4 regions of the Weizmannia agrestimuris genome follow, and region 4 is predicted to be linked to each of the others. Evidence: riboswitches for the same ligand, from Rfam matches in the RefSeq annotation. Region 4 holds a riboswitch; each other region holds the start of a gene.
What was found. A riboswitch is a leader RNA that binds a small molecule or an ion and turns the genes downstream of it on or off. The one in region 4 is predicted to bind thiamine pyrophosphate.
Positions count from the first base shown of each region.

Region 1: it holds a riboswitch for thiamine pyrophosphate, as region 4 does, so the genes downstream of both, NFR98_RS02685 (MTH1187 family thiamine-binding protein) here and tenA (thiaminase II) in region 4, are expected to answer to the same signal.
Region 2: it holds a riboswitch for thiamine pyrophosphate, as region 4 does, so the genes downstream of both, thiT (energy-coupled thiamine transporter ThiT) here and tenA (thiaminase II) in region 4, are expected to answer to the same signal.
Region 3: it holds a riboswitch for thiamine pyrophosphate, as region 4 does, so the genes downstream of both, NFR98_RS11010 (ABC transporter permease) here and tenA (thiaminase II) in region 4, are expected to answer to the same signal.

Region 1 covers NZ_CALPDC010000003.1:18,108-25,861, forward strand. Annotated here, with positions in the region: gene thrC (threonine synthase) at 1-24, shown strand, start outside; gene thrB (homoserine kinase) at 21-941, shown strand; gene NFR98_RS02670 (ABC transporter ATP-binding protein) at 972-1,721, opposite strand; gene NFR98_RS02675 (ABC transporter substrate-binding protein) at 1,718-2,716, opposite strand; gene NFR98_RS02680 (ABC transporter permease) at 2,713-3,510, opposite strand; gene NFR98_RS02685 (MTH1187 family thiamine-binding protein) at 3,461-3,784, opposite strand; TPP riboswitch at 3,866-3,968, opposite strand; gene NFR98_RS02690 (amidase) at 4,506-5,993, opposite strand; gene NFR98_RS02695 (YflT domain-containing protein) at 6,117-6,593, shown strand; gene prpB (methylisocitrate lyase) at 6,755-7,681, opposite strand; gene NFR98_RS02705 (bifunctional 2-methylcitrate dehydratase/aconitate hydratase) at 7,697-7,754, opposite strand, start outside.
Region 2 covers NZ_CALPDC010000001.1:222,215-229,968, reverse strand. Annotated here, with positions in the region: gene NFR98_RS01095 (DNA topoisomerase III) at 1-921, opposite strand, end outside; gene NFR98_RS01090 (3D domain-containing protein) at 1,159-1,953, opposite strand; gene NFR98_RS01085 (FAD-dependent oxidoreductase) at 2,167-3,696, opposite strand; gene NFR98_RS01080 (CBS domain-containing protein) at 3,764-4,225, opposite strand; gene NFR98_RS01075 (MBL fold metallo-hydrolase) at 4,303-5,157, opposite strand; gene thiT (energy-coupled thiamine transporter ThiT) at 5,353-5,943, opposite strand; TPP riboswitch at 5,992-6,092, opposite strand; gene NFR98_RS01065 (SOS response-associated peptidase) at 6,150-6,824, opposite strand; gene trhO (oxygen-dependent tRNA uridine(34) hydroxylase TrhO) at 7,204-7,754, opposite strand, start outside.
Region 3 covers NZ_CALPDC010000028.1:30,991-38,744, forward strand. Annotated here, with positions in the region: gene NFR98_RS11000 (VOC family protein) at 1-145, shown strand, start outside; gene NFR98_RS11005 (ABC transporter substrate-binding protein) at 468-1,457, opposite strand; gene NFR98_RS11010 (ABC transporter permease) at 1,469-2,233, opposite strand; TPP riboswitch at 2,480-2,591, opposite strand; gene NFR98_RS11015 (MFS transporter) at 3,001-4,248, shown strand; gene NFR98_RS11020 (TetR/AcrR family transcriptional regulator) at 4,217-4,864, shown strand; gene NFR98_RS15835 (DUF6688 domain-containing protein) at 4,901-5,725, opposite strand; gene NFR98_RS11025 (DUF6688 domain-containing protein) at 5,925-6,392, opposite strand; gene NFR98_RS11030 (hypothetical protein) at 6,412-6,663, opposite strand; gene NFR98_RS11035 (GNAT family N-acetyltransferase) at 6,705-7,166, opposite strand.
Region 4 covers NZ_CALPDC010000009.1:33,061-40,814, forward strand. Annotated here, with positions in the region: gene NFR98_RS05945 (DUF8821 family protein) at 1-127, opposite strand, end outside; gene NFR98_RS05950 (NCS1 family transporter) at 728-2,164, shown strand; gene allB (allantoinase AllB) at 2,049-3,551, shown strand; gene thiW (energy coupling factor transporter S component ThiW) at 3,676-4,194, opposite strand; gene tenA (thiaminase II) at 4,234-5,025, opposite strand; TPP riboswitch at 5,062-5,151, opposite strand; gene NFR98_RS05970 (helix-turn-helix domain-containing protein) at 5,184-5,375, opposite strand; gene NFR98_RS05975 (alpha/beta hydrolase) at 5,468-6,361, opposite strand; gene NFR98_RS05980 (hypothetical protein) at 6,666-6,920, opposite strand; gene NFR98_RS05985 (class I SAM-dependent methyltransferase) at 7,450-7,754, opposite strand, start outside.

The DNA of each region.
Region 1 (7,754 bases), on a different contig from region 4:
CTTTCGAATGTGATCCATGTATGAACAGGCTGGTTATCCGCGTCCCCGCAAGCACGGCAAATCTCGGGCCCGGATTTGATTCAGTCGGCATGGCGCTCAACCGTTTTTTAACGCTTGAAGTGCTCAGCAGCGAGGAATGGGTTTTTGAACAAGTATCGCCCCTTTTGCCGCCGCTTCCGGAACACGGTGATCCATTTATCTTAAAAATTGCGCGGCAGGTTGCGGATTTATACGGCGTGCAGCTTGCTCCGTGCAAAGTCATCGTTGACAGTGAAATTCCGCTTGCCCGCGGGCTTGGCAGCAGCGCTTCAGCCGTTGTGGCCGGGATTGAACTAGCCAACTTTGCCGGAAAACTCGGGCTTTCGCTTGCAGAAAAGCTGGACATTGCCACCCGGATCGAGGGGCATCCGGATAATGTCGCGGCATCCCTGTTCGGCGGGCTCATTGTTTCAGTCGAGCAAGGGGACGGACGAGTCGAAGTCGTGCCGTTTTTTGACATTATGGCGGATTTGCTCCTGTTTATTCCCGATTATGAGTTAAAAACGGAAGATGCGCGCAAAGTGCTTCCTGATTTTTATGCACGGAAAGAGGCGGTAAAAGGAAGTGCGGCCAGCAATCTTTTTATTGCGGCGCTCATAAGCGGCCAGTACGAACTGGCCGGAAAAATGATGGAACAGGACCGTTTTCACGAGCCGTACCGGACAAAATTGATCCCCGAATTTTTGGAGATCCGCCGGCTGGCCAAATCACTCGGCGCGTACGGGACGGTCATTAGCGGCGCCGGCCCGACGGTTATTTCACTCGTGCCGTCCGGGCAAGCAGAGGCCATGGCAGAAATGCTCCACGCCCATTTTCCGCATGTACTGGTTGAACCGGCCAAAATTGACCGGACCGGCCTTTCCGTCGAAAAATATGCGGCATCCAATATGCTGAACTTGTAAAAAAAGGTTTGGAGCATCTCCAAACCTTTTTTATTTCCCCAAAAATGAGGCAAGTTCTCTTAACAGTTCATCTTTGTCTTTTTTCAACGCATCCGAAGAGAGCATCTCCCATTTCCGCGGGCGCGGCAAATGCACCTTCAATTCGTGAATGATGGCGGACGGCTGCTGCGACATGACAAAAACACGGTCCGATAGCAGCACGGCTTCATCAAGATCATGGGTAACCATAAGAATCGTCTGGTTTCCTTTCTCCCATGATTCGAGCAGCCAGCGGTGGACATCCATTTTAGTAAAAGCATCGAGCTTCCCGAACGGTTCGTCCAGCAGCATAACCGGTTTTTCGCATAAATACGTGCGCAAAAAGCTGATCCGCTGCCGCATGCCGCCCGAGAGCGAGCCGGGATAGTGGCCGGCGTAATCCTCAAGGCCAAACTGCCGGAGCACCTCCATCCCCCGCAAAACCCGTTCCCGTTTCCGCACCCCTTTTATTTCAAGCGGCAGAACAATGTTTTGCAGTGCCGTCCGCCAAGGCAGAAGCAAATCCTGCTGCGGCATGAAACCGGCGGCATCCTGAACCCCATCCGGTTTGCCGTCAAGCAGCACTTTGCCACCATCCGCCTTTTCAATCCCGGCAATGATATTTAACAGCGTGCTTTTTCCGCATCCGCTCGGCCCGATAAAAGTACAGAATTCACCTTTCCGGATCGTTGCGGAAATGCCTTCCAGCACTTTTTTTCCGCCAAATGTTTTCGTAATACCTTCCAATTGCAAATACGTCATGGCCGGTTTGGAAGAAATTCATTTGTGTAGGCAGCCTTGATGTTGATTTTTTTCTTAATGACTTTATGGTCATAAAGGAAGTCCATATAACGGCGCCACACTTCTTCCTTCTGTACCCCCCATTCCGCGGCATCGTCCTGGTACTTCGTGCTTAGCCACTTCTGGCTGGCGCGGACAAGCCCTTTATTTGTATCCGGCACGTCCTTAATCAGGATATCGGCGGCCTGTTCCGGGTGCTTGATCGCAAATGTATAGCCTTGTGCCGTAGCCTTCATAAAAGATTTGACAAGGGTTTTATCCCCTTTGGCCAGTTTTTCGCTTGTAATGATGACCGGGCTGTAATAATCAAGCGCAGGGTCGAGATCTTTGACCATGATAAGATTCAGTTTTTTCCCGCTCCGCTCTGCCTGGATGCCGTCCCAGCCGTAATAAATCCATTCAAAATCCGCTTCACGCCCAATTGATTTGAAAAAATCCGTCTGGCCGAGCACAATATTTTTTACTTTGCTGTAGTCGGCGCCGTATTTTTCCATGACCGTTTTGATGACGGCTTCTTCAGACGGCGAACCCCAGCCGCCGTAACTTTTTCCTTCAAAGTCTTTCGGAGAAGTGATGTTGTCTTTTTTCAAAGAAGCAAAGCCGGAAGTATTGTGTTGGATGATCGCGGCAATGGACACAATCGGGATTCCTTCCGTCCTTGCCGTGGTGACATTTTCCTGATAGCTGACCCCGAAATCCGCTTTCCCGGAAGCCACCATTTGTTCAGCCGTAATATTGTCCCCCGGCTGGATGATTTTCACATCCAGGCCCTGCTTTTGAAAATAGTGCTTTGTTTTAGCTACATACAGGCCGGTATGATTGGTGTTCGGAAACCAGTCCAGCACAACCGTCACCTTTTGCAGCGCTTTTTGGCTGTTTTCTTTCTGCCCGCTGCCGGTGCATCCAGCAGCAAGCAGCAACATGGCCGCCTGCAAGATGATTAAAATTTTCTTCATTGATGATCTTCCTTTCGGTATACCCATGGTGCGGATAGCCTTTGCAAACATTCAACAGCGCCGTATAAAAGAAATGTGAGCCCAATGATGACAGCAGAAATGGCAAACAGGCGGGCAGTCATAAAAGATTTCGTCGCCCTTGTCAGCATGACGCCGAGCCCTTCGCTTGCACCGAGCCACTCACCGATAATAGCGCCCATCACACTATATGTAACGGCAATTTTTAAACCGGAAAAAAAGTAAGGGAGCACAGCCGGAAATTTGACTTTCCGGTATAACTGCCATTTTGAAGCATGCATGGTCTTTAACAGTTTCACCAAGTCATCATCCACCGTTTGAAACCCTTCCAGGATGCTCAATGCCAGCGGGAAAAAGCAGATTAAAATGACCACAATGATTTTTGACTGGAGCCCGAATCCGAACCAGACGATTAAAAGCGGCGCAATTGCCACAATCGGAATCGTTTGCGAAACGACCAGGAGCGGCCGGACCAGCATCCGGAAAACAGGAACCATATCCATAAAAACGGCAATTGCTGCGCCAATCATAATGGAAAAGGCAAGCCCGATCAATACTTCTTTTGCAGTTTGCCAAGTATTGGGCCAAACCATCCATTGCAGGCTTTTCAATTCCTGCCATACTTCCGTCGGTTTTGGCAACATCCATTCACTGATATGAAAGCCGGCCGTTACCCCTTGCCAGACGAAGAGCAAAAAAATGAGCCAGACAGCCGTGAGCGCCGTGTTAACGAACTGGCTGCGGCGTTTGTTCGCGATATTTTGCAATTTTTTCATCCATTGTCACCCCGGTGCTTGGCCGGTAATGGATTTTGATCGATGTGAGGACATCAATCGCACCGGCTTGAACGCAAGCATCCTGCGCTTTTTTGATGATTTCAAGCAGCTCGTCAAGATCGCCTTCCATCGTCGTTTCCATTGCCCCGACTTCATAACGTACGCCGGCGTTTTGGACGACTTCGATCGCGCGGTCGACGACACCGTATAAGTCATCACTTTTAATATGCGGAACAACTGAAAAAGAAATCGTTACCTGATTCGATTTTTCCATCAAATTCTCCTCCTTTTTTTCAAATAAAAAAGCTTTCATTGCATGCGCAAGAAAGCCTGTCCATCCAAAACATGCCGAAACATGCTTCAATATAAGACTCCCTACGCTGGCATTATCCAGATCAGGTGAAGGGTCGATGCAAAGCGGCATCCTCTCAGCCAAACCGGCTCCCCTGCTTTTTTTCCTTGTAATTTTATTGTAACATGAAAGCCATCCTTTTTGGCAAAAAATTTTCAATAGGATGGTGCGGTGCGCAAGCCGGCCTTTGCCTGCCTTGGTAAAGATTGGGGCGTTAAGATAGCGGGGATTTTTGACGGCCTTCCTTAACATAGAACGCCTCTACGTTAAGATAGCATGTCTTTTTTTCGGACTTCCTTAACATAGAGAGTTCTACGTTAAGATAGCGGAACTTTTTGCCGGCATTCCTCAACATAGAACGCCTCTACATTAAGAAAGCGGGCATTTTTTTCGAGCTTCCTTAACGTAGAACGCCTCTACGTTAAGGAAGCGGGACTTTTGGACAGCCTTCCTTAACGTAGGACGTCTCTACATTAAGAAAGCATGTCTTTTTGTCGAGCTTCCTTTCTATGTTAAGATAAATCCTGCTTTTTTCACCCTTCCTTAACATAGAACGCCCTACGTTAAGATAGCGGGGATTTTTGGTCTCCTTCCTTAACGTAGAGTTCCAACCCGTGCGTAAGTAACGCCGCTTATTCATGCTTTAAAGGCAAGGGTTTCCCTGCATGCCAACCCAAAGTTCCGACTGTTCGAGCGCATAAGCGACATCCAGCAGCCAATGTTCATTTCCTTTCGGCGCAACCAGCTGTACCCCTAAAGGAAGCCCGGCCGCTGTTACATGAACCGGCAGACTGATCGCCGGCTGCCCGGTTAAATTAGCGAGCTGCGTAAACGGGGAAAACGTTAAGCTCGGTTCAAACATGTCATAGACAAGTGCCTGCTGCTTTTCTTTTGGGAGTCCGGTAACGCCAAACAAGCGATCCCGCTCTTTCCCGGTTTGGGTAAGTTCCCCGATTTTTGGTGCCGGAAACGCGGTTGAAGGCGTGAGATACAGGTCATAAGTCTCATGGAAAGCAGCCATTTGTGCTGCGGCTTTATCCCACTCCGCAAGGCTCTTTGCGTATTCCGCCGCCGTGACATTTTTCCCGGCAGCATACAAGACCCATGAAACAGGCTCCATATCTTTTTCCGTAAGCGGGCGTCTAAGTGCGCTTTCCAAATCCGAAAGTTCCGCCGCCATTTCCCCGCAGTTCATTAAATAATAGTTTTCCATCAGCCGCCTGCCGTCAACACCGTTTTTGGCTTCTTCCACAAGATGGCCCTCCTGCTCCAGCCATTTTGCCGTTTTATAGACAGCCTGTTTTGCATCGCGGCTGACAGGCGTCCCGACCGGCGATTCAACCGAAAACGCGATCCGGTATTTTTTCGTTCCACTCCGCTCTAGTTCCTTTACATATCCCGGAAAAAGCGGCGTTTGAAAAGCAGCGGCGGGCTCTACCGTTTGTAGCACATCGAGGAGCGCTGCGCTGTCTCTGATTGTTTTTACCAGCACGAAGTCAATGGCCGCCCCTTGCCATTGCCGTCCACGGCCCGGCCCGACCGGTGTCCTTCCCCTTGTCGGCTTTAATCCTGTTAAACTTGTAAAAGAAGCTGGGATGCGGATCGATCCGCCGCCGTCGCTTGCACCGGCAACCGGTACCATCCCGGAAGCCACCGCAGCCGCGGAACCGCCGCTTGATCCGCCGGGTGAAAAATGGGGATTCCACGGATTGCGCGCCGGACCGTAAAGTTCAGGTTCCGTAATATTTTTTAATCCAAATTCCGGTACGTTTGTATGTCCGAGAATGATAAACCCCGCTTCCTTCAATTTTGCCGTAAAAAAAGCATCTTCTCTGGCACGGTTTTGCTGCAGCAGTTTTGATCCGGATGTGAGCAGCTCGCCCTTTACTGCCTGAGAAAGGTCTTTCAGCAAAATCGGCACGCCGGCAAATGGCTGCTCATCTGTACGGAGCGTGGCCGCTTCCTTTTTTGCTTTCTCAAACCGTGTCCGGATGACGGCATTTAAACGCCTGTTTGTTTTTTCAATCTGGGCCATTGACGCCTCAAGCACTTCTTCCACACTTACTTCTTTTCGCTTTACGAGTCCGGCCAGCCCTGTTGCATCATACGATAGATATTCAGATCCTTCCATCTCTCTCCCTCCATTTAATTCTATATTGACTGAATTTTATGGAGATGTCAAAACCTATGAAACTCGTTTAACCCTTTTTCTACCGGGTAAAAATGCACTATCACCATTAGGAGGCAGATAGAGATGGCAAAAGAAGTAGTTGGTATTTACACAACATTGCAGGAAACGATTGACGTAGTAGACCGGTTGACCGCACAAGGCTACAGCACTTCCAATATTTCTATTATTTCAAACGGGAATGATGGAACTTTATTGAAAAAGCAGACCGGCGCAAATGTGGACCACATCACCACTGTCCAGGATGAACAAAACAGCTCTGTCTGGGAGAAAATCAAAGGGTTCTTCAAGCCGGACTATTATGATGAAACGACAAGAAAACTGACCAATCTGGATCTCCCGCAGGACGAACTGGACCGCTATTCGACTGAAATTGATGCCGGACACTATCTTGTGCTCGTAGACAATGATGCTTCTGCCCTCAATGAAACGGCCGCTCCCGGAACAGCCGATCCTGCCACAGAAGTTTCCGGCCAAACAACAGCATCCGGGTTGAAAAACGAATTTGGCGAAAACTACTCAACGTCGCAAGAAAAAAGGTAGATGTTCGCGAAAAAGTGCTGGATGTCGAAAAAACCCTTACATTTAAAATTTTTGCCAAAACTGTCAGTATCTATTTTGCCTATTCAGCAAGCCCCAAATAGGCCGGCCGCTAAGTTTAAAAGGGCAAACCCGCGCGGAAAAGGCGGGTTTGCCCTTTTTCTTTACGTTGATGATGAAGGATTAGGCGTAACAGGAAGAATCGTTTTAGCGATCGACTGGTCGAGCGCTTCAAATTCCTCTAAAGAAATCGTGTTGTAAAGTTCTTTCCTCGTCTGCATGTCGGGAAGGGCATTTTTTTGCGTTCCTTCGTTTTTGATTTTTTCAAACACCCGTTCATATGCTTTTGCGGCAACACGCAGCGAAGTAACCGGATAAATGACCATTGCGTATCCCATGTTCTGAAATTCTTCCGCTGTGTAATATGGGGTTTTGCCGAATTCTGTCATATTGGCAAGCAGTGGTACTTTTATTTTTTCCGCAAACTGCCGGAATTCATCACGGGACTCGAGCGCTTCCGGAAAAATCGCATCCGCCCCCGCTTCCACATACGCTTCAGCTCGCGTCAAGGCGGACTCCAGCCCTTCGACGCCTCTTGCGTCCGTACGTGCGACAACTACGAGGTGCGGCGCCACACTTTTGAGCGCCCGGATTTTTTCGCACATGTCGGATGTCTCCACAAGCTGTTTGCCGTTTAAATGCCCGCATTTTTTCGGAAGCTGCTGGTCTTCAATCTGAACAGCCGCAACACCTGCTTCGACCATTTCGCGGGCGGTGCGGGCAACGTTCAGCACGCCGCCAAAGCCGGTGTCAATGTCAACAAGAACCGGTAAATCGGTGGCACGCACGAGATCACGTGCACGTTCCGCCATTTCCGTCGATGTGATCATGCCAAGATCCGGAATCCCTTTGCTCGCGGTATAGGCAGCGCCTGATAAATAAAGCGCCTCAAACCCTGTGTTTTTTGCAATGAGTGCCGCCATTGCATCATGCGCGCCGGGGATTTGCAAAATGCCTGGTGCCTGCATGCGTTCCTTAAACCGTTTGGCAAGCGCCTCCTGTGAAGACGGGTGATTGACAATCCAAACCATGGTGCAACATCCTTTCTACAAGGTGAATAAATTAACGAATTCATGAATGGCCATTTTTTCAAGCGCTTCTCCC
Region 2 (7,754 bases), on a different contig from region 4:
CGTTTTTTTCGGTGGAAATTGAAAAGCCCTGTTCGCGGCTGCCTGCAAAGATGACAAGTTAAACAACAGCGGAGGCTGGAATTCCTTTTTTTCTTTTTTCAATTCTGCAACTTCCGCCGGTTTTTGGCGGCAAAATGCGGCAATCCGTGCTGCCATGGCCGGGTCATTCAAACGCGATTCGCCATCTTTCACCCATTTGCCTTCGTATTGTTTGTCATCAAATTGAAACATTGCGGTGACTTCCCAAAACGGTTCGGGTTTAAAATGTTCAATTTCCAGCTCCCTTTTTACGATTAAAGCGAGCGTAGGTGTCTGGACGCGACCGACCGAAAAGACATCGCGCATGCCTTTTTGCCTTAAAAGCAGGCTGTAGACACGGGAGGCGTTCATGCCAACCAGCCAGTCTGCACAAGCGCGGGCGTATGCTTCATCATACAAAGGGCGGGTGTCTTCATCATGTAATAAATGGCGGAACCCTTCCCGGATCGACTGCGGGGTTAAAGACGAGATCCATAGACGCCGGAGCGGTTTTTTGGCGCCGCACAAATGAAGGATGTTGCGGATGATCAGTTCCCCTTCGCGGCCGGCATCGCCTGCATGAATAATATTTGTTACACGCGCGTCTTTTACCAGTTTTTTGACGATTTGAAATTGATTGTATTTTGACTTTGCCACTTCATATTTGAATGTTTCCGGGAGAATCGGCAGCGTTTCCAGTTTCCACTGCTCCCAGGCGGGATTGTAATGTTCCGGCGGGACGAGCTGGGTTAAATGGCCGATCGCCCATGTGCAGAAAGCGCCTTCCGGGAAGATCTCATTCGGCCGGATTTCAATATACCCCTCCCGTTTCACATGCGGAAAAACCGAACAAAGGGTGCGCCCCTGGTCAGGTTTTTCAGCGATGATCAAAGGAAAAGACAAACAGATCACTCCTTTCTTTTTCTAGCTCTACTTTACAATGTTTTTCACACGCTGCCAAGAAAAAATAAACGCCCGGCCGGGTAAATCCTTTTCCACTGGATTTACGCGGCCGGGCGGCGTTTCAAAATGCGGTATTTCCCCCATCGTTCATTGTCACTTCCTAAATGGTTGTTTTCTGTTTTGCTGTGCCTGTTGAATGTTTCGGGTGCAAGTACCGGATCACCATCCGTGCGCCCATTAATTCAGCACGGTGATTTGGATCGTACGGCGCCCCCAGTTGGCGGCTTTTCCTGAATCCGGGACGAGGACATCGATACGGTTTCCTTTAATGGCGCCGCCCGTATCACCTGCAACAGCGGTCCCGTACCCTTCGACATATACTTTTGAACCGAGCGGAATCACGTTCGGATCGACGGCAATCACTTTTGCGTTTGGATTATTTTTAACATTGATGCCGGTCGCTGTAACGCCGGAGCAGCCCGGATCATTGGCTGTATAAGCGGTCGCGGTGACGGTCATCGTTTTTCCCTGCGGTTTTGGAGCCGCCTCTTTGGAAGATTCCACGTGCACGGTCGGCTTTTTCACGTCCACTTTTGCATTTTCCGTGTTTGTTTGCGGCTGGACGGAAACTTCCGCTGCACGTTCTTTTACTGTCACTTTGCTGTTCGGATTGGAACGAATCACGATTTGATCATGCGGGAAAATGACATCCGATGACAGATCGTTCCATTCTTTTATTTGTTCAACCGGCACGCCGTATTTTTTCGAGATATCCGACAGCGTGTCACCGGCTTTAATGACATAAACGTTTTTCGGGGAAATGGTTAACTTTTGTGAAGGATAAATCATTTCGGTGGAAAGTTGGTTATTTTGTTTTAATGTTTTAACGGATGTATTGTATTTTTGAGAGATCCCCCAAAGTGTATCCCCCGGTTTTACGGTATAAGTATCCGGCGCTGCGGCTTGTGCATTGACAGCCATTACGCTTGTGATTGTCACCGCAGCTGCAAGTGCTGATACTGCTTTTTTCATAAATTGTAACCTCCTCTTTTTGCCGGCTTTTGTGCCAACACCGTAAATCCTAACACACGGATTTAACAGGCGGATAACGGCAAAATGTTGATTTGGTTACACAAAAACGCTTCTTTGTAATCCCGTGAAAAATTTGTAACATAGGCATAAAGTCACGAATTCGCGCATAGAAGCAGAAAAACACCGTCGAATTGCGGCGGTGTTTGCAGCACTTTAGTCCTGTTGATCGATTTTTTTCAGCGGTTCTTTCGCCGGCCCTTCTACCACTTCGCCTGTACAAGCAAACCGCGAACCGTGGCACGGGCAGTCCCATGTGCGGTCTCCCGAGTTCCATTTCACTTCACAGCCCATATGGGTACACGTCGTATCAAGCAGATAGATGTTCCCGTCCTGGTCTTTGTAGGCGCCTGCCCGCTTTCCATTGATACGGACAACGGCCCCTTCGTCATTTTTTAACGCATCTAAAGATTGATTCCGCATGTCAAGTTTTCCTTTGACGAGCTGCCCGGCAACATCGACATTTGCCGAGATAAATTTTTTGACCATCGGATCCGCTTCAAAACGCTGCGGGGAAAAGATACCGGCATAAGGATTTTCTTTTTGCATAATCCGGTCCCGCATCAGCATGGCGGCGAGATGGGTGCCGGTCATCCCCCATTTGCGGAACCCTGTTGCGACCATGACCCTTTCTTCATTTTTGGTAATGGGGCCGATATAAGGGATTTTATCTAATGTGGTCATATCCTGGGCTGACCAGCGACAGCAGAATGCCCCTATTCCGAATGTTTCTTCTGCAAATTGCTGCAATGCTTCATAGTGGCGGATCTCCGGTTCCCCATGGCCGGTTTTATGGTTCTCTCCGCCGACCAAAAGCAGTTTTTCCCCGGCTCCTTCCGCTTCCCGGAATGAACGCGACGGCTGCTCCGCATTAATGTACATGCCGCCCGGAAAAGGTTTTACAGGTTTCACGGCAAGCAAGTACGAACGTTCCGGATACATTCTTGAGAAATACAAGCCTTTCGCATTGTAAAAAGGATAGTGTGTACAGATGCAAATGTATTTGCACGTCATGGTATGCCCTTTTTCCGTTTTGATTTTTAATGGGCTGCCAAAATCGATATCTTTCGCAGTGGTTTGTTCAAAAATCGGGACATTTTTGTCCATTAAATATTCAATCAGTGCTTTTAAGTACGAAAGCGGATGGAACTGTGCCTGCCCGGCCATTTTCACCGCTTTTTTCCCGGGAATCCCGTCCGGCAGCGAACCGATCCATTCTCCCGGGATGCCGAGGGTTTCATACGCCTGCATTTCTTTTTCCAGTTTTTCAATATATGCATCGGAATTGGTATAGAGAAAGGCATCCTGCCGCGAAAAATCACAGCGGATCCCGTGCTTCAGGATCGTTTGTTCAATGAACGATGCAGCTGTTTCGTTTGCTTTGTAATAAAGGGATGCTTTTTCTTTTCCTATATGCTGGATCAATTCATCATAAATGAGCCCGTGCTGTGCGGTGATTTTTGCCGTCGTATGCCCGCTTGTGCCATTTGCAATGGATCCGGCATCAAACAGGATCGTTTTATACCCTTCGTTTGCCAGCAAATAGGTAGTTACAATCCCGGCCATTCCGGCACCCACAACGGCCACATCGGCTTCCATATCCTGCGTTAACGATGGAAATTGCGGCATCGTGACCGTTTTGCGCCACAACGGTTCAGGAGATTGCGGCATTGAAGTTCCGTTCATGATTTGACCTCCCCGAAAGACTGTTATGTATAGTCTTCCCCGGGGAGGCCGGTCTAAACATTGCGATTTAGCTGTTGAGCAATTTATCCGTAATCTGGCGCATGATATCGCCTCTTGAGATGACGCCGACAACACGCCCTGCCTGATTGACGACCGGAAGCTTTTTAAAATGGTGTTTTGCCAGAATCCTGAGCGCATTTTCAAAATCGTCTTCAGGCCTTACCGTATACAGTTCCCGCCGTTTCATAATCTTTTCCACCGGGAAGTCCAGGCTGTGCACCAATTTTTCATTAAAGTCTTCCTGCTCATTTACCACGATCGTAATATAAAAATCGTAAACGGTCCGTGCCTTTGGCTGCAAAAAGCGGATGACATCCCCGTCGCTGATCATACCGAGCAGCTTTCCTTCCGCGTCCACGACCGGTACGCCGCCGATCCGGTGGTGGGCAAGCACCTTTAACAGTTCCCGGATCGTTGTCTCTTTTTTTACCGTAATAACATCCCGGATCATAAAATCTTTGACTTCCAATTTTCTCGCCCCTTTATATCCATCCATTTACAAATTATTGTAAACCTTTGCGGGGAAGGAAGCAATGAACAAACCGCCTATTGTGTGCCATCTACGTATTTCCCGTGATCCGGGAGCGCGATTTCATCAAATCTGGATGCAAGGTCCTCAAGCCCTTTCCTCAAGCCGGAGCCAGACATCGGGATCCCGTGGCCGCAAACAGCAGTTTCCGGCTTTAAAGCAGCTAATTTTTCAACTGAGCGTTTGGCCGCTTTCCAGTCATTTGTAAAATAGCGCGGTGGCCCGTTTACTTCCTGCCTTTGCACCAGCACTTTCCAAAATTCATCCTGCCTGACGGTGATAAATGCGTCCCCCGTGATCAACACGCTGTCTGCTCCCCTGAAGAACGACACATGCCCTCTCGAATGGCCGGGCGTATGGATCCATTTCCAGCCCGGCAAAAACGGGACCGTCCCGTCTTCGGGAAGGGGCTGGACAGCATGGCCAAGATCAACCGGTTCATTCGGATAAATCATGGAAATCTTCGCCAGCAGGCCGCCTTCAACGGACGGATCGGGATCCGGATACGTTTCACGCCCGGTTAAATAGGGCAACTCCAATCGATGTGCAAAAACCGGCACGTCCCACTTTTCCAATAATGGCGCAATCGCTCCGACATGGTCAAAATGGCCGTGCGTCAGTAAAACCGCTTTTGGTTTTGCCTTTTCCCCGAAGCGTGCCCGCACGGCTGAAAATATCGCTTCGGCAGAACCCGGCATGCCGGCATCCACGAGGACAAATGCATTGGTTCCGGCCCTGCCGATCAGGCACACATTGACAATTTGGATGGTAAGGCAATAGATATCCGGCAGCAATTCCCTGCCTGTTCCGCTTTCAATCGAAGTCATCGGGATGACCCGGTGGCCAAACGGGTGATGAATGTCTTTGTCCATAAAATCCCCTTCTTTCATTTTCCTTCTATTTATCTTTTCCCGTTTCTCGAAAGCCTTACCCGTAACCTCCTATCATCAACCGAAAAAGCAGTCAAAACCGGACTGCCGACTTTACAAGGCGCCTGTTACCATGAAGCCTGGTGCCTTCAGCGAAAACGGCAAGGCGCAGTTGGCCTTGCCGTTTTCAAGTTGCTTTTATGCCGCATGCCTGTGTGGATTGCGGTATTTTGTCAGCAGCTGCGGGGCGGCATTCAAGAGAATCGCCGCAACAGCTGCGCATAAAATCGCATTCCCAATCATCGTGCCGCCGTTCATGATGAGAGAATAGAGAAACGCCGACTGTCCTTTAGGCGCATAGGAACCCCAAAAAATCACGCCGGCTACGAAATGCCAGAAATAGCGGGCGAAACTTCCGGTAAGAACGGAAAGGCATATCCAAAAAGTCATCGTGCCCTTTTTATCGTGACGACAGCTTCTTTCGACAAGCGGCCGGAAAAGCCCGGCAAACCCGATGAACGAAAAAGCGACCGGATATTCCATGATGCCCTGAAGCGGGTTAAGAATATCATTAGCATCACCGGTGACGATCTGCAGCAGGCTCCAAATAAATCCGGAAGCAACACTTGCTTTAAATCCCCAGCGAAAAGCGACCACAAAAATCGGCAGCATGGCAAACGACAGAGAAATCGCGGACGTCACCTTAATGGACGGCAATAAGTCCAACACGAGCGCGAACGCCGCAAAAATAGCCGCTTCAATCATAGCCTGTAAACTTAATTTGCCCATAAAAAAATCCCCCTTTTGGTATGCATGAACATAACGAACCATGGGAGGACAAAAGAAATTCCACATCCCTACGCCGGCATTAACCGGACAGGTTCAAAGGGTCAGAACATGGCGTTCACTCTCAGCTTAACGCTCCCCCTGTGGTTACGTTCATGAAATTGTCACCTTTATGATAAACTTTTTGCCACAACATTTCAACAAAAAATTTAATCTTTTGGCAATAACAGCTCCGGAAAATTGTTTTTCGGCGAATTGACGCGTTCAGATACGGCATACATTTCCATTAGGTCTGCATCATACTGCGAAAGGAGTGGCAACAGCCGGCCCGCCTCAGTGACCGATGTGTCCAGCCATTTTTCTTCATCTTCCCTGCGTAAAATCACCGGCATCCGGTCGTGAATTTTTGCCATCATCCTGTTCGCCTTTGTCGTTAAAATCGTGCAAGTAAAGACCGGATTCCCTTCCTGGTCCATCCATTTTTCCCAAAGCCCGGCCATCGCAAAAATGCCCCTGTTCTTAAGCCTGATCCGCATCGGCGCCCGGGTGCCGTCTTTTCGGTTCCACTCAAAAAAAGAATCGGCCGGAATGAGGCAGCGCCGCCTTTTCACTGCCTCCCGGAAACCCGGTTTCTGAAATACGGTTTCGCTTCTGGCATTGATCATCTTATGCCCGATTTTCGGATCTTTTGCCCAGGAAGGAATCAAGCCCCATTTTAAAAAACCGAGTCTGTACTGCCCATGGGCGCTGATCACGGCAGCCACCATTTGCGAAGGCGCGACATTATAACTTTTGGCATATTCACTGCTTGAAAAAGAAGCTTTGGCATGGAACCTTTCTTCCAATTCATTTACAGATGCCGTTAACGTGTACCTCCCGCACATCCAAATCCCGCCTTTCTTTCTATCCTGAAAATATTGCCCGCTGATTTTCATCCTCTGCCATACCGCGTATGAAGCGGCAAAGATGCCCATTTTTCCCCATTTTACACAAAAAACAGGCAGATAAAAAGGATTTGGCCCAGTTGCACCAAATCCTTTCTCTGTTCCGGAACGCACCGCTTGTTAACCCTGCCCCCGAGCTGGGATGTTTGCAGCAGTTCCCGGTTTTTCTTCTCTTTTTCACATTCCGCTCTTTAGGCCTTGTTTCTTTCAAGAAAATGCCGTTTCCGAAGCAAGGAATCGTTCCGGCAGGGAGCGAGCACGGTTTCCATGCCCTTTTTCACCATCCGCTTTCCGGATCGTAAGGTTAAAAGCCACCCGGTTACCGGTTTAACGCCGCGTCTTCTTCTTCGATCCGGCGCAGCCGTTCAGCCACTTCTTCCGGTGTAAGGCCGTGTTCTTTTACATATAAGTTATTTGGTACGGTGCGGCATTCATGCGAGCAACTCCGCATATATTTATGTTCATTTTCTTCCGAGCATAAAATTTGCTTGTTGCAGGCCGGGTTGGCGCAGTTGACATAACGTTCGCACGGTTCCCCCGTAAAATAATCCCGGCCGACAACGACATGTTCTTTTCGGTTGACCGGAACGGAAATCCGTTCGTCGAATACATACAGTTTGCCGTCCCACAGCTCGCCCTGCACTTCCGGATCCTTTCCGTATGTTACAATCCCGCCGTGCAGTTGGCCGACATCTTCAAACCCCTCTTCCAAAAGCCAGCCCGAAAATTTTTCACAACGGATGCCGCCTGTGCAATACGTCACAATTCTTTTGCCTTTTAATTGATCTTTATGTTCGCGCACCCATCCCGGCAGTTCACGGAAAGCGCGGATATCCGGGCGCAATGCCCCGCGGAAATGCCCGAGATCAT
Region 3 (7,754 bases), on a different contig from region 4:
AAAGAAAAACCGCTTGGCATTTTTCCAGGAGAAAATGGTCCGGTTTGGGGGCAGGCAAGAGGAACATTGGACATTTTTCCTCCAAGATCCCTCCAACAACTTGCTCGAATTTAAATATTACCACGATGAAAGCATGGTGTATTAACCAGTCCCATTCATTGCTCAAAGCATGCGATGCGGCTTTTTCCGGAAAGAGCCGCATCGCATGCTTTGCCATTTGGGCCAGGCGATAAGCGTTTTTTCCTGGCCCGAGACGTTTGATCGTTATGTTCAGCAGGATGGCAAAGCCCCGGAGGCCCTTTTTAGGCTTAACATGCAAACCGCAGGCATACAGCTGCGGTTTTTTTGCGGCTTCCCGCAGGAACATGCAGCGCTTGAAGCGAATAACATACTCTGCATGTTCCGCCACCCGGTTTTGTGATCCCATGCTGGCGGAAGCCAAAGCGATTTGGCTTCCAGAATGCTCCTTATTTATTTTCTAAATGGACAAAAGCTTTTGCGGCATTGACATGTGTTTTTGTGATCTTTGTCTGGTACAGCCAATCCGAAACGTCTTGCCATTTTTTCAGGCCCTGATCGGCAATCGTTTTATTTTTTTCGCTCATCAGCGGCAGCAAAATGTGCAGGCTCTTCGTTTCCACATTTTTATCCAGCGGTGAAGAGGCATCTTCATGTTTTAACAAAATGGCAAGCGCCTTTTCCGGATGTTTTTTGACATATTGCTGGCCTTTTTCGGCAGCAGCAAGAAATTTTTTAAAAATGTCTGGCTGCTGTTTCAGCTTATTTTCGTTTGCGATGAAAACGAGTTCGGCATAATCCGGAACACCGTATTTTGCCGGATTGAATGCTCTAACGGGTACGCCTTCCTTTTCCAGCAGCAACTGTTCATGATTAACAAAACCGCCGACGATCGCATCAGTTTTACGGGCTGTCAGAGCAGGGATTAAATCATAGCCAACATCCACTGTTTTCACCTTGTCCGGATCGCCCCCGTCTGCTTTGACCATTGTCCGAACGACTGCTTCTTCCAGCGGAATGGAAGAATAGCCGACCGTTTTGCCCGCCAGGTCTTTCGGTGAGCGGATACCACTTGAAGCTGGCACCATCACACGGTTCAGCGTATGGCGGACGGCGGTGCCAAAAGATTGGACCGGAATATTCTCATCGCGCGCGATTAACACTTGGGGTTGATAACTTAATGCAATATCAATTCGATTCGCAGCCGCAAGTTTTAACGGGTCATTTGTGTCAGAAGGCATTTTGATGCTGACATCAAGGCCCTGCGCTTTAAAATAGCCTTTTTCCTTGGCTACATAAAGAAAAGAATGAACCGCATTTGGATACCAATCCAGCATGATCGTTACTTTTTGCGCATGTTTCGTTGCTTGCTGCGAATGATTGCTGCAGGCACCTAGCATACACGCCAGTACAGCGACCATTACCCATCGTTTCTTCATTGAACATCCCCCTAAATTTTTGTTCTGTTTTTCAATAAGCTTTTTTCCATCCCATAAATAAGCAAAAATAATCCCATGCCGAGTGCAGCCAAAAGAAAAACGGCCGAAAAAACAGCGCCCGACTGCAAATACCCAGACATTCGCTTGCTAAAAAAGCCAAGCCCCGCAGTTGCGCCAAGCCACTCTCCGATCGCTGCCCCGCTGACACAATATACAACCGATAATTTCAAGCCGGATAAAAATTGGGGAAGGGCCATCGGGACAGAAAGTTTTCGGAAAATATCCCAACGGCTGGCGCCCATTGTCCGAAACAAATTCAGATAGGCGGGATCGACGGTTTTTAATCCGTCAAAAGTGCTGATTACAATCGGAAAGATAGCCGTTAACACAATAATCGCTACCTTGCTCCAAACTGAATAGCCGAACCACATCATAAAAACAGGTGATACGGCGACAAGCGGGATCGTTTGCGAAATAACAAGAAACGGATAAAAGATTTTTTCAGCCGTTTTGGAGACATACATGATGACACCGATCATCACTCCACCCGCAACAGATAAAAGAAAACCGATGCCGACTTCCTCCACTGTCGCAGGCAAATGCACATTTATTAGTTGCCTGTGATTTTCTATGAAAGATGCATAGATTTGGGTAGGGGACGGCAAAATGAAAGACGGGATCACCCCTTTCTGTATGACCCACTGCCAGCCGGCTATCAAGACCAGCATCGTAACGCAAAAAAGTCCGTAATCCCCCAGCCATTTTCGCCACTTCATTTAGGAAACCTCCTTTCATCCGAACTTCCAATATGTACAAGCTGCAAACCGTTCCAAAGCCCGTTCAACCATTTGAATTTTTTCCTGCTATAGCAATCTTCCACCTACTTTTTGTTTTTATTTCTTCCTGCCCGTCGTCATTGACGAGGTTTTTCCGGTTACCGCCCTAAAAGCAGCTATTTTCCCTCCCTTCCAACAGAAAAAAGCCAGGCCTGTAAAAGACCTGACTTTAATAAGCAAGAAAATTTCCCAAAATCCCTACTTTCCTACGCCGGCATGATCCGGATCAGGTCCAAAGGGTTGAAAAACCAAATGTTTTTCTCTCAGCCCGCCAATCCGGGCACCCCTAGTAGTCTGAAATATTCACTTTTTTCCATTATAGGCTTTCTATTTGCCTGTGTAAAGTGGTGCAGGCTTTTTTCTATGGTGATTGGTTCAATTATCGGCTCCCAGTCAGGGCTCCTGTTTTTCCAAAAATCCCGAAAAAAACTGCAAAAATTTTCAATCATGATGATACTCACGATATATAAGCTCATTTAACGCTTCATTCCGTCATCGTAAACTGAATAGACAGCCATTCAGATATTTATACGACAGCGGCTGCGGTTGCAAGTGCTGACGGAAACAACCACATCGCCCCCTCTTCTCGTGCTTGTATGCTCACAAAAAAACCAATTTTATGAAAAAGACGAAAATAGTCTGTTAAATGACACGAATGTCGCTTATAATTATAAAAACGACACATGTGTCATTTAAGGAGGAGCATAATGAAGCATTCGCTTTTTAAAAATCATTCCTTTCTATTCTTAATCAGTGCGCAAACCGTTTCAAATCTTGGGGACTGGCTGCATCTTGTTGCATTGTTTGCATTAGTGGCATTTAAGTGGCACGCCGACCCGATTGCAATGGCAGGCATTACATTATGCATGGTGCTGCCGTCAATTTTATTTGGATCCCCTGCCGGCTGGCTGGCAGACCGGTTTAACCGTAAAGTGCTGATGAGCTTCTCGGATTTCGCCCGCTGCGGTTGTGTGCTCGGGATTGCTTTTTCCGTTTCGCTTTGGCAAGTTTATATCTTTCTATTTTTTTTGGGCTTTTTCTCAGCCGTCTTCACCCCTGCAGAAAGCGGCCTGCTTCGCCAAGTTGTTGGTGAAAACCAAATACAGGCGGCAATCGGCACAAGCGAGATGATCAATAACAGTGCCAAAATCATCGGGCCGGTAGCAGGCGGCGCATTGATCAGCCTGACCGGAATCAAAGGCGCTTTTTATCTTGATGCCATTTCTTTCTTCCTCTCCGCCCTCCTGCTGTTTGGAATCAAGGCGCCAACATTACAGAGCCCGGTAAAAAGTGATCTAGAACATCGGGAAAAGGTCTCGCTAACTGAAGGATTTCGCTTTCTCTCCGGTTTTCCCGTGTTAAAAATAGGTCTGATCGTTTTTTGTACCATGATACTGGCCTTGCAAATTTCTGATTCCCAGGCCATGATATTAATAAGGGATATCAAGAACGCAACGGTCCATTTTGCGAGCTGGTGTATTGCGGCAAGCGGTTTTGGCATGCTTACTGCTTCCGTGCTGTTTACGAAAATAAAGTTAGGGGAGAAATTAATCACTTTAAAAATCAGCCCCGCCATACTTGGTTTGGGTTGTATCATGGTAAGTACGGGTACCGGCTGGCCGATCGGCATCATTGAAGCCGTTTACCCTTGCGTCTTTTTTCTGATGGGTTTTTCTTTTACAATGGCTGTCATTCCTTTCGATGTGCTCGTCCAAAAGAAATCGCCTGAAACGCATACCGGAAGAGTGTTCGGTACCATCAACAGCCTTTCTACACTCGCTGTGCTTGTTGGCATATTACTTGGAGGCTCGCTTTCAGAGTGGTTTGGCGTCCGTCTCGCATTCCTGATCTCTGGCGGAACCACTTGCCTGCTTGCTGCCGTTTCCGCAATCGCAATGAAAAAAGCAGAAAGGAAGGAAATTCATGTCGCCGAGGGTATCAAAACAACATCTTGAAGAAAGAAAAAATCATATATTGGATGCTGCGAAGCGGGTGTTTGAACGAAAAGGCTATGAACCTGTTACCATGCAGGATATCGTAAAAGAAGCCGGCATTAGCAGAGGAAATCTGTATCAGTATTTTTCTAACACAGAGGAAATCATGCAGGCGGTTATTGAAAAAAATGACGATTCATTTTATACGTACATTCAAGACCTGGCAAGCAGCCATGAAAAAGTATGGGATGCCATTCAAGCCTATCAGAAAGTGGTTTTCCAAAGTTTGCCAAATCCTTACGGGATCGTGATGTATGAATACTCTGTCACCAGGTGGCGCAATCCGGAAAGAAAGGCATTTTTCCAAAAAAGGTATACCCGGGCCATGAAAAGCTTTTTAGCGCTTCTAGAAGAGGGCGTAAAACAGGGTGAATTTCACCCGGTACAGCCGCTTGAAACGATTGTCAATTTTATGGTGAACATATGGGACGGACTGATTTTAATGGCTCATGTAGAGGAACCGGAAAGAGTGGCAGTAGGCGGACAGCTTGAGGCGTTAAATTTATACTTAATTCAGGCTTTGCGCCCCGATGAAAATGCAGACTGGCATTTGGACACCAAGATTGAACCCGGCTGATACGAACCGGGTTCAGATATAAAACGATGATGATCGTTATTTACGCAGTTCGCTATATTGAATCTGAATCCTGTTTTCCGGTTTTTGATCCACTGTATATAAGATAAACAGAAAAAACCATTCCAAAGGTTTCATGAAAAGATAGACAAGGTCAGCTGACCACTTTGTACGGATATGCCTGCTGAGAGGATAACCGTATTTATCATAAATATAGCGGATGAAGTGATGCATACGCGGCATGTATTCTTCAAGTAGATGTTCGAAAGCGTTCGCAACAAGCAGCTGGCGGTTCACAGGAATTCTTTTGCCGTGCCGGAGCCCTGCCCTTACCGGCTTAACGACTTTTGTGTGACCCCTCGCTGCCACAGAACATAAATAGTGTTCGTCTCCCTTTAACATTTCCGGAGGGGGATTGGGTATCCTGGAATAGGTGAAAGAACTTGTATCTAAAAACAAACGGATAAAGCTGTCCGGCCGCTGACCAAATAATATGAGGACCATTTGGACAATAAGCAAAACAGGAAAAAAACAAATCGCCCACAATCGAGGCATTTTACTATACCGTACGGAAATTTTAAAGAGTAAAAGAAGAAATCCCTTATACTGTACAGTCTCTTTCCTCATTTTTATTGAAAACTCATTCAGTGAATCTTTTAACTTGGTGATATACAGTAAAGCAAGGCAAAATAAGCTATATTGAAATGCTCGGACGGAATACATATCCCCCAGTTTTGAGAATAGCGTATGTGTAAAATAAACAGTAGCAAACCCAATATTTAAAACCAGTATCGTACTGCTCACGACATAGATAACCGGTGAAACCCGGCCGGCATAAAAATTCAATATCAGGAACCCAGCCATGTGTTTATTGCAAAATTAAAGTGCAGAGATGTGCAAAATTTCTATGCAAATGGTTATGCAGAGGGGCTTTACATGGAGGGGTAGCCATGATAACCTGTTTGGGTTTGCCAAATCTGTTACAGCTGGCCGCTTGGCAAAAGAATCATGGCTGCAGAGGCTCCATGTCAAGCCCTTAATAGCGAGAATTCAGATTGAATTTTTATGCGGTATAAACGAATTTATATACTGCAATACTCTGCACTTTTTTCTTGCAAAAAACAGCCATGCCCAGTACAACCAACACAATCGCTGAAAAGATATGATTAGGAGCCAATGAAGCATAGCCGTCCGCCCGCCCTCCAATTTCATAAACGTGCAGCTGTTCGCCTGCCCTTGCACCATAAGCGTTCAGATAACACCCCACGATAAACAGGCAAATAAGCACGACTGCATTCACCGTATCCATTGTTTTGACTTTGATGGATGGGGCTGCTTGTGTTCCCTTTTTAAAACTGGATAGGAATCTGGCAATCACATACACAGGAATACAGAGAACAAATAGGGCTAAAAACACAAAAAATACGGATAGAATATGATAGCCAAATCCTAGGATGTATGCCGCTGCCAGGAACAAAAGCACAACTGCAATTAAACTTATGATCACAATTGGCGCTCTGTTGTTTTTCAATGCAGTCCCCCCTACTACGCTAAATGAATGCTTTTGAAAATGCGCCCTTGTAGCGTTTCTTTGCGATTGGATTTCCGAAAACAACAGTTAAATTGATTTGTTTTTCCAGGCCTTTGGTTTCTTTCGCTATGCTTATGCGTTTTTTTAAAGTGTCTCCCCACTCCCTTTCCTCTCGAAGTTCATGCGACAAACATGCCGTAAACATGGCCTTTATAAATCGATGTTTCTGATATGCGTCAGCATCAGACTCCTTTAAAATACGGATATGCATTTGCTCCTCTCCTGTCCGCTTTTTCTTTTATCGTTAATGTTCTAAACCTTTCCTGCCATCCGGAACACTTTCCCGTCCATTTCGGGCTTTAGCCATTTCATTCCCATTTTCTCATAGAACGAAATGGCTTGCTTATTTGTCGGGGATACTCTGAGATGGTATTCCTCCAATTGATGTTTTTTGAAAACGCTCATCGCATACGCATGTAGTTCAGCGCCAAGACCCGAGCCACGTTTTTCCGGAATAAGATAGTACAAGTTGACATAGCCAATCGGTTTACCTTCAAAATCTTTACGTGTCACCTCAAGCTGTCCAATTGGAACACCATTTTCAATCGCAAGCATAAAACCTTCCGGAAATCGTACTTGCTGCATTTCAAGCCATTCAAGGTACTCTCTTGCATTGAAATTTGCATCCGTTCCGAAGCTTACGATAAAAGAATCCCTTCGGAACGGGAGAATATACTGGAGATGCTGCCTGACTTGAATGGGAATGAAATCCATTTATTAACCTCCTCTCTTGCTTCCTCCTTTGCCAGCCCTTTATCATTTCTTTTCGCCCCGGCAGCTGAAATCCATTTATCAATCGGTTGGCACAATTCTCTATTTTCTTATCGTCATCTATTGTAGCACAAGAACTGCGGATTTCCTTCTTTTACATTGTCCGTTTACTTTTTCAGCGTGAATCAACGGTCAATTATGGATAGTCATTTTTGAAGCAATATGTTATGTTGAGACTGTAAAGGATGCGGAAATGGGGGCTCCGAAATGTTTGATACAGTGATAAATACTGTGTTAGGTTTTGCTATGATCATTCTTATACTTTTTTTGCTTTACCGGTATCTCGTTCTTATGAAAACGAAGAAACTGTCTAAAATCGATTCCTTTTTTATAAAAGAATCCCATCATATGAATAACATACCCAATAAACAGATCGTTCGTTTCCTGAAATTGAGATATATTTTTAGTGCTGCCATTTTATTCCTGTTTCTTATCGTAGTTTTATATTTTAAAACCGTAAACAGTCTTTTCATTCCTCTTATTTTATTGATAGAGTTTACCGGAATTTCCGTCATTGATCATAAAATTAAA
Region 4 (7,754 bases):
ATACGTGTTTGTATTTATTCATAAAATAGCGCGCCTCATTCGCACGCAAACCGGCTAGCGCCTTCGCAACAGGTGAAGACTCTAGACCAACATCAGACACATTTTTGAAATCAACGATATAGGACATGCGCAACGCTCCTTTTCCTAAATGGATTTGATGTAAACACAACAATATATAAAAACCATTCTATACTTAACCGCTTACAATATTTGTCCTCGCTCACCAGAAATGATCACTGATATTTTTGGGCTCTCACCTAGCATTTCTATTATAACAAAATTGGTAGCACTGAATGGGGAAATTGCTGAGGCGAGTTTTCGGTGCAAAACATCCATACAAATCCGGCCGTGACCATTTTTGCTAAAAAATCCTGGTTGAATCATGTGCAGAATCTGCTGTTTTTACATTTCCTACAGCAGCGATTATTTGGATAAAGGATGTCTCCTCAAACCCAAGCTTTTGTTTTCACCAAGAAAAAATCTTTCAGCTCTCCCTCCTATTCATGTTAAGTTACCTTACATAAAAAACAAAGAAAACACCAACACTGGTTCTACTTTATCTATTTTGAATAATAAATAGATAAAGAATTGTGCAAAATCGCTAATGAAAAATCGTTTATCCTTTGCTATATTAAAAATACAGATGACATTATATGTGATATTAAATGACATCAAAAGAAACATCCCAAATTCACTACCGTAAATTTATTGAAAAGGAGCTGAAGCAATGGCTACTCAATTGGAAAGTGCTTATCCGCAACCGCAGAAGAAGGCGAGTATGGATCCCTCCCTGATCCCGAAAACAGATGCAGACAGAACAGTTGGCCCTTTGAATTATATTTTTATGTGGATTGGGGACGGGGTCAATATTGGAAATATTACGCTTGGTGCAAGTCTGATTGTGGCCGGGATGGCGACATTAAACATTTACCAAACTTTTGCTGCGGCATTGATCGCCATCAGTATTATTTCAACCATCTTTTCATTGAACGACAGATTAGGCTACAAAACAGGCATTCCGTACGTTGTCCAGCTGAGAATGTCCTTCGGCGTAAAGGGTTCGATATTCACATCGCTTTGCCGCGGTATACCTGCCATTGTTTGGTACGGATACCAAAGCTGGATTGGCGGCACGGCTTTAAATGAAATGGCCAAAATTGCAACGGGCGGAGCTTTTGACAATGCGGCTGTTTGCTTTATCGTGCTCCAATTGTTTCAAATTGCGCTCTCCCTCTATGGCTTTCATGCGATTAAGTGGGTGGAGGCCCTGACTTCAGTCGTGATTTTAGCTGCACTTTTCTATGTGTTCAGCATTCTTCTCACATCCCATAGCGCCACGATTGCAAACAAATGGGTGCATGCAAAAGGAACGTGGGGGCTGCCATTCTTTGCTTTTATCATGACGTTTATGGGCAATTATGCCGCCATCTTTTTAAGTGCAGCGGATTATTCAAGAGAATTGAAAGCCGGGATCAGCCATACAAAAAGAAGGTTATTGTATTTTATTCCGATCTTTATCGCATACGGGTTTGCTTTAACGATGGGGGCCATGCTTGCTTCTGCTACCGGTATTACAAATCCTGTAAAGGCCTTTTCGGTGGTGGTCGATAATCCTTATATTACATTTTTCGTGTCTGCGTTTATCGTGATCGGGACCGTTTCGGTGAATATGGTTGCCAATATTATTCCGCCAACTTACGTCATTACATTGCTTACGAAATTAAAATTTAAGTATGCTGTCACCATTACAGGGCTGCTTGCTTTTGCATCTTTTCCATGGGTGCTTGTCCGGGATTCTTCAGCAAAGGGGCTCGACATTTTTATTCTGGCTTACTCGGCATTTTTAGGTCCGATTGTAGCCATTCTATTGATTGAGTACTACATCTTCCGAAAACAAAAGGTAAATATCGCCGACTTGTACGCGGAAGACGGGCCTTATTCCGGCTATAACCCTGCGGCTGTCATTTCATTAGTAATTGGCGCGGCTGCCGCACTTGCAAAAGTGGAACTGGCATGGATCATCGGCTTTGTTGCGGCTGGTTTAGCCTATGTCATTCTGTCAAAATACGCATTTCCATTTTCAAAATTTAAAAAGGATACAATTTTTCAAAATACAGTCGTTCTCGAACCAAATCACAGGGAGGGGATTCACAACGAAATATGATACGCTCATTAAAAATGGAAAAGTCGTTTTTAGAAACAGCGTTAAAATTGCTGATCTTGCCATCCAAAATGGAAAAATTGCTGTAATTGCGGATAAAATTGAGGAAACGGCAGAACAAGTTTATGACGCTTCAGACCAATATGTGATGCCGGGAATGGTCGATATCCATGTGCATATGTGCGAACCGGGGCGGACGGAATGGGAAGGATTTGAAACCGGAACAAAGGCGCTTGCCGCCGGGGGAACGACAACCTATGTAGATATGCCTTTAAATGCGCTGCCTGCCACGACAACAAAAGATGCTTTAGAAAAAAAGCTTGCCGCTGCCGCCGGCAAAAACTATGTGGACTACGCTTTTTACGGCGGATTAGTCCCAGGTAATCTCGATCAGTTAAAAGAACTTTCCGATTGCGGTGTTGTTGCTTATAAATGTTTTATGGCCAGCTGCGGAACCGATTTGCCGGGAGACTTTAAAAATGTAGATGATTACACGCTTTATGCGGGGATGAAAAAATTAGCCGAGCTGGGACATATTTTATTGATTCATGCAGAGAATGCCGCCATTACCGATGGGTTAGCAGAGGAGATGATTAAACAAGGGAAAACAAGCCCGGCTGATTATGTTGCAACACGGCCGGTATTTACTGAAGTGGATGCCATCAAGCGGGCGCTGTATTTTGCGAAACAAACCGGGTGCAAACTGCATTTTGTCCATGTCAGCAGTGCGGAAGGAGTGGAAGAAATTACGAAAGCGCGGAACGAAGGACAGGATGTCACGCTTGAGTCGTGCCCACATTATTTTACAATCACAACAGCCCAATTTGCGGAAATCGGCCCGCTTGCAAAATGTTCCCCGCCTTTACGCAGCGAAGCGGAGCAGGAAAAACTTTGGGAAGGATTGAAACAAGGAAAAATCGATATGCTGACATCCGACCATTCCCCTTGCCCGCCTGTAATGAAGGACAGCGAAACCGGAAATATTTTTGAGGTATGGGGCGGCATAACCGGGTGCCAGAATAATGTCGATTTGATGTTCGATGAGGCTGTCAAAAAGCGCAATATTCCCATTACGCAATTTACGCGCATGATTGCAACCAACCCTGCCGAACGTTTTGGCTTAAAATCGAAAGGGGAAATTGCGCTCGCAAAAGATGCGGATCTCCTCTTTCTCGATCCCGACCGGCCATACACGGTAAGTGCGGAAGACCTCTATTACCGCCATAAGCACAGCCCGTATATCGGCAGAAAAATTGATTGCCGGGTTACGAAAACTTTTGTAAGAGGACAGCTCGTATTTGATCTGGATGGCGGTGGTATCAAGGGTGAGCCGGTTGGCAAATGGATCCGGCCAGCGAAGGTTTCAGACTATGCCGGAGTGCCGTCATAATGCCAACAGCATCAGGCTCTGCTTTCAAGAGCCTGATTTTGCTGGCATAAATTTTGGCCGGTTATCAATAGCTGGCATCCTGTATGCGCCGTGGCAATGCCTTCATTCCTCCCCGGTGTTTCGCTCAAAACTTACGGTTGCTTACGGTATGATTGATCATCCTGCCCCATCCTTTATTTTTTTGTAAAACTTTTATCAAAACATAGCCAAAAATGGCCCCTGCAAAAGAACTTAAAAAGAAGGCAGGGATAAATCCGAAAAGCGTTGATGTTTGGCCGAGCAGAAAAACAGCAATGGGATAACAGGCCAGGGCACCGAGAATGCCCGTCCCCATGACCTCCCCGACAAAGGCAAAAATGAGCTTATTCGTCTTCGCGTAAAGATAAGCTGCCAAAAACGCGCCGATCATGCTTCCCGGAAAGGCAAAAATACTCCCTGTCCCAAGCAAGTTACGTAAAAGCGAGGATATAAAGGCTTGCGCAACCGCATAACCGGGGCCGAGCAAAACAGCCGAGAGTATATTGGCAAAATGCTGTACCGGAAAAATTTTTGCAAAACCGACCGGGATATAAATCAAGCTGCTGGATGCAGTCGTTACAGCCGCAATAACTGCAGTTGCTGTTATTTTTTGTGTTTTTCTCATTAGAACCAAACTTCCCTCCTTTTTAGTTGCGAATGAAAATCAGACCGGCCAGTCTTGTTTTTTATCGTTCATATCCCAAAATAAGTATTCATACTTTGAGGCCATTTGAAAATGGCGTTCTAAGGCCATCAGTTCCGTTTCTGATTTTCCGCTTGCCAGTTGGTCCATTAAGTCAATTAACCACTGCGTTCCGGAGCCGAACGTTTCTGAAGAATAGGTTTCGATCCATTTCTTGTAAGGATTGGCCTCCAATGTGTCTCGATGATTTACTTTTAGCAGTTTCCCAATTTCCCAATAATCCCAGGCACACGGCAACAAGCAGGCAACAAGTTCAGCCAAGCTTCCATTGGCGGCCACTTGCAGCATATAACTCGTGTAAGCAAGGTTAACCGGCGTTGGTTGGGTTGCTTCTAAATCCGTGCGTGTAATGCCAAACTCGGCAGCGTATTGGCGGTGCAGTTCCATCTCAAAATGCAACGATTCATGGAGCACCGCAGCAAATCTCGTCATCATGCCGAGGTTACCCGCTTTCACAACACCCATGGCAAACAGTTTTGCGTACTCAACTAAATATACGTAATCCTGCTTTAAATAATAGATAAATTTATCTCTTTCTAAAGTTCCGTTCCCCAGTCCCACGACAAAAGGATGGTTATGGTTTTTCTCCCAAATCGGTTGGACATTTTGATATAGCCTTTCTGTAAAAGATCGTTTCAACAATGATTCCTCCTTGTTTACCGGGAAACCGATTGCGGTTTGCAGGCTGGTTTCTCCCTTTGCCCCGAGCGATGGCCAGAGGCGGCTCCTCAAAATAAAAAACCCGCCCTCCATCGGAAAGCGGGTGTATCAATTACAAATCATCAGGTGTAATTTCATCACCTACTTCCCTTCGCTAGTACGAACTAGATCAGGTTCAAAGGGTACTTCTCAGCCAACCCGGCGCCCCTAGTAGACTATTGTGAATATTCATTTTCATTACTCTTACCATATCATAGTCCCGAATTTTGTGCAACAGCAAATTTATTGCCCGTAAAATATGGAAAAAAGCACAGGATGTTACCCCAAATGCTGCCCGTACCATGCTTCAGTTCCCGAGATACGGTATTTTTTTTACAGCCAACCACATCAGCGATTACTTGTATGGATTTTCCTTCTGCACGAAGGGTGGAAATCTTCACCATGGATAAACCTCCGTATTGATTGCGTTTTCATCGTAAACGGTTTATCATGCTCTTTTTTTCATTTATTTAGCTTGTTGCATTTGATTATCCAACTAGCCTTTTGTAATTTTATCAAAAAAGTCTATATAATCTACTATTGTATTTTCAAAATAATCACCTAAATAAATATTGAAATGTCCACAATCGTACGCTTTAATCGTTGCTTTCTTGGAGCGTTTTGCACACTTTATGGTTGCCCAAGCAGGTGCTAATATATCTTTCCGACAAACCGCATAAAATATCGGTATTTCTATATTTTTAGTATATCTACTAGGCGAATATTTAAAAAATTCCAAAATCGTTCTTGCAGGGGCTTTATTCACAAACTTTAAATTTTCAGGCATCAACTTAAAAACCTCTTTGTAATCAGGAACAGCCATCATCGCTACTTTCCCATGCGCATCCACCAATTTAATCATGACCGGATGATACCCGGTAATAGAAGATAAAACGTCGGCTATGACAAAGGGGAATATTTTTAGGGCAGATAGCGGTGAGACCGTTTTCATTGTAGCTAAATTGTTTGTATATGGGCACTGTGCCACGGTTGCAAGAATATCTATTCGATAAGCTGATAGGGTTATAACGTGTCCCCCACTAAACGAACTTCCAAACAGGAGTATTTTACTATCATCAATCCTATCATTCTTTTTGATGAAATCAATGGCAGAGTTCCAATCTGCAAGTTGTTCTTTTACATTTATCCGTTGTCTTTTATTTCCGTCACTTGCTCCATGGTTACGATAATCAAATAAAAAGCAGGCATACCCGGCAGCAGCAAACCTTTCAGCATATGCGTCCAACCGCATTTCACGCACTCCACCCAAGCCATGAGCCATTACAATTACCGGGCATCTTTTATCTACATTGGGTAGATATAGCCACGCGCTACACCTTGTTCCATTTGAATAAAAGTCAATATCTTCTCGTCGAAATTGATTGTTCATTTTTCTCCCTTCTCCCGCTTCAGGCGAGCACAAACATTGCACGAAATAGAATTGACATATACGTATAAAAATGGCTCCACAGTGAACTACTCCCACTTCGACGGGTCACTCGAAGTAGGGGCTTCTCGACTTATCGTTACTTTTACGAGCTAACGAAAGCTGACCAAGCGATCCTTTTTGTTCCAAGCGTTTATGTTTCATACTAACCCCAATAAGCATATGCCTTCTTGTTTGTATCCCCGAATATTGCTCAATTCGTCCAGCGCAGTTTGTGACCAAAATACACGATACTCTTTGTCCACGCTTAAGACCCCTTGAAACATCTCCGAAGATACTTAAGCCCCTGTTCTTTGCTGTAAATGCGTCCGTTTCGCCGATCTTCGCGACTCTTTTGAACCTGACGAACAACTTCTTCATCTTTTGCCAGATATTCAACTTCCTTTTCGTTTAGTGCTTGTTCTCCCCGCTTGAAGGTTAAAAATTCAATAAAATCATACACTTCAAGGACATCTTGTTCAGGAATTTGATCAATCATCCGCTTTAATTCTTCACGGCTCACTCTCAAAACGTTTCACCGCCTTGTGGTTTATTTTCTCATTATATTTTTTAAATGCAAACACACTCCACATGGCTCAGGTGCTGTGAGATATCAGGACGTCCTATCCGTTAAGCAGAATCTGGGTTAGCCATGAGACATCTTTTAAAACGATACTCAATCAATAGCGTTTGCTGCGACATTGAAGGGTATTGATTCTGGCCCGGCCTTAAAATAGCAGTACCGGCCACTTTCCCTAATTTGCCGCGTTTCGGCACTGTCCAGGAAATGGCCGAAATTGGTTAAAAATACTTCAATTTCAGGACTTATATTTTCGGAAATCTATTTTATCAATGTCTTTATAATTGTTATGATCTGCTCTATAACTATTCATAGAGGAAGCCTCATAAACACATAAATATTGTTCAGGATTTAGTAAATAAAATTGAACATCCCCCTTTTGATGCATTTCCGGATCTTCTAATTTTACGCCTGCAAAATTGGGGAAAGTGGGTAGTTGTTCTTACCCGTTGCCCTGCAGGCGGTCAATCAGCTAAATAGTTGCCTTCCATATTGTCCACCGGTCTTTTTCAACGATGTTATTTTCCTTTGTCACCTTTTTCTGGACATAATCGGTCAGCAAACTTAGTTCTTGATCATCCAGTTCATACAAAATGCTTCTTCCTGTTCTTTCACTTATGTCTTTTAATAATTGCGCTTTATTTTCGTGCACCTTTCTTGTTTCCCATAATTTAACTTCTTCAATTTTTTTGAACCCTGCTTCTTGCAAAGCCTCGATGACCGTTTGGCTGCTATGCCTGCGTTTTATTTCCTCATCAATTAATTTTGGAAATAACT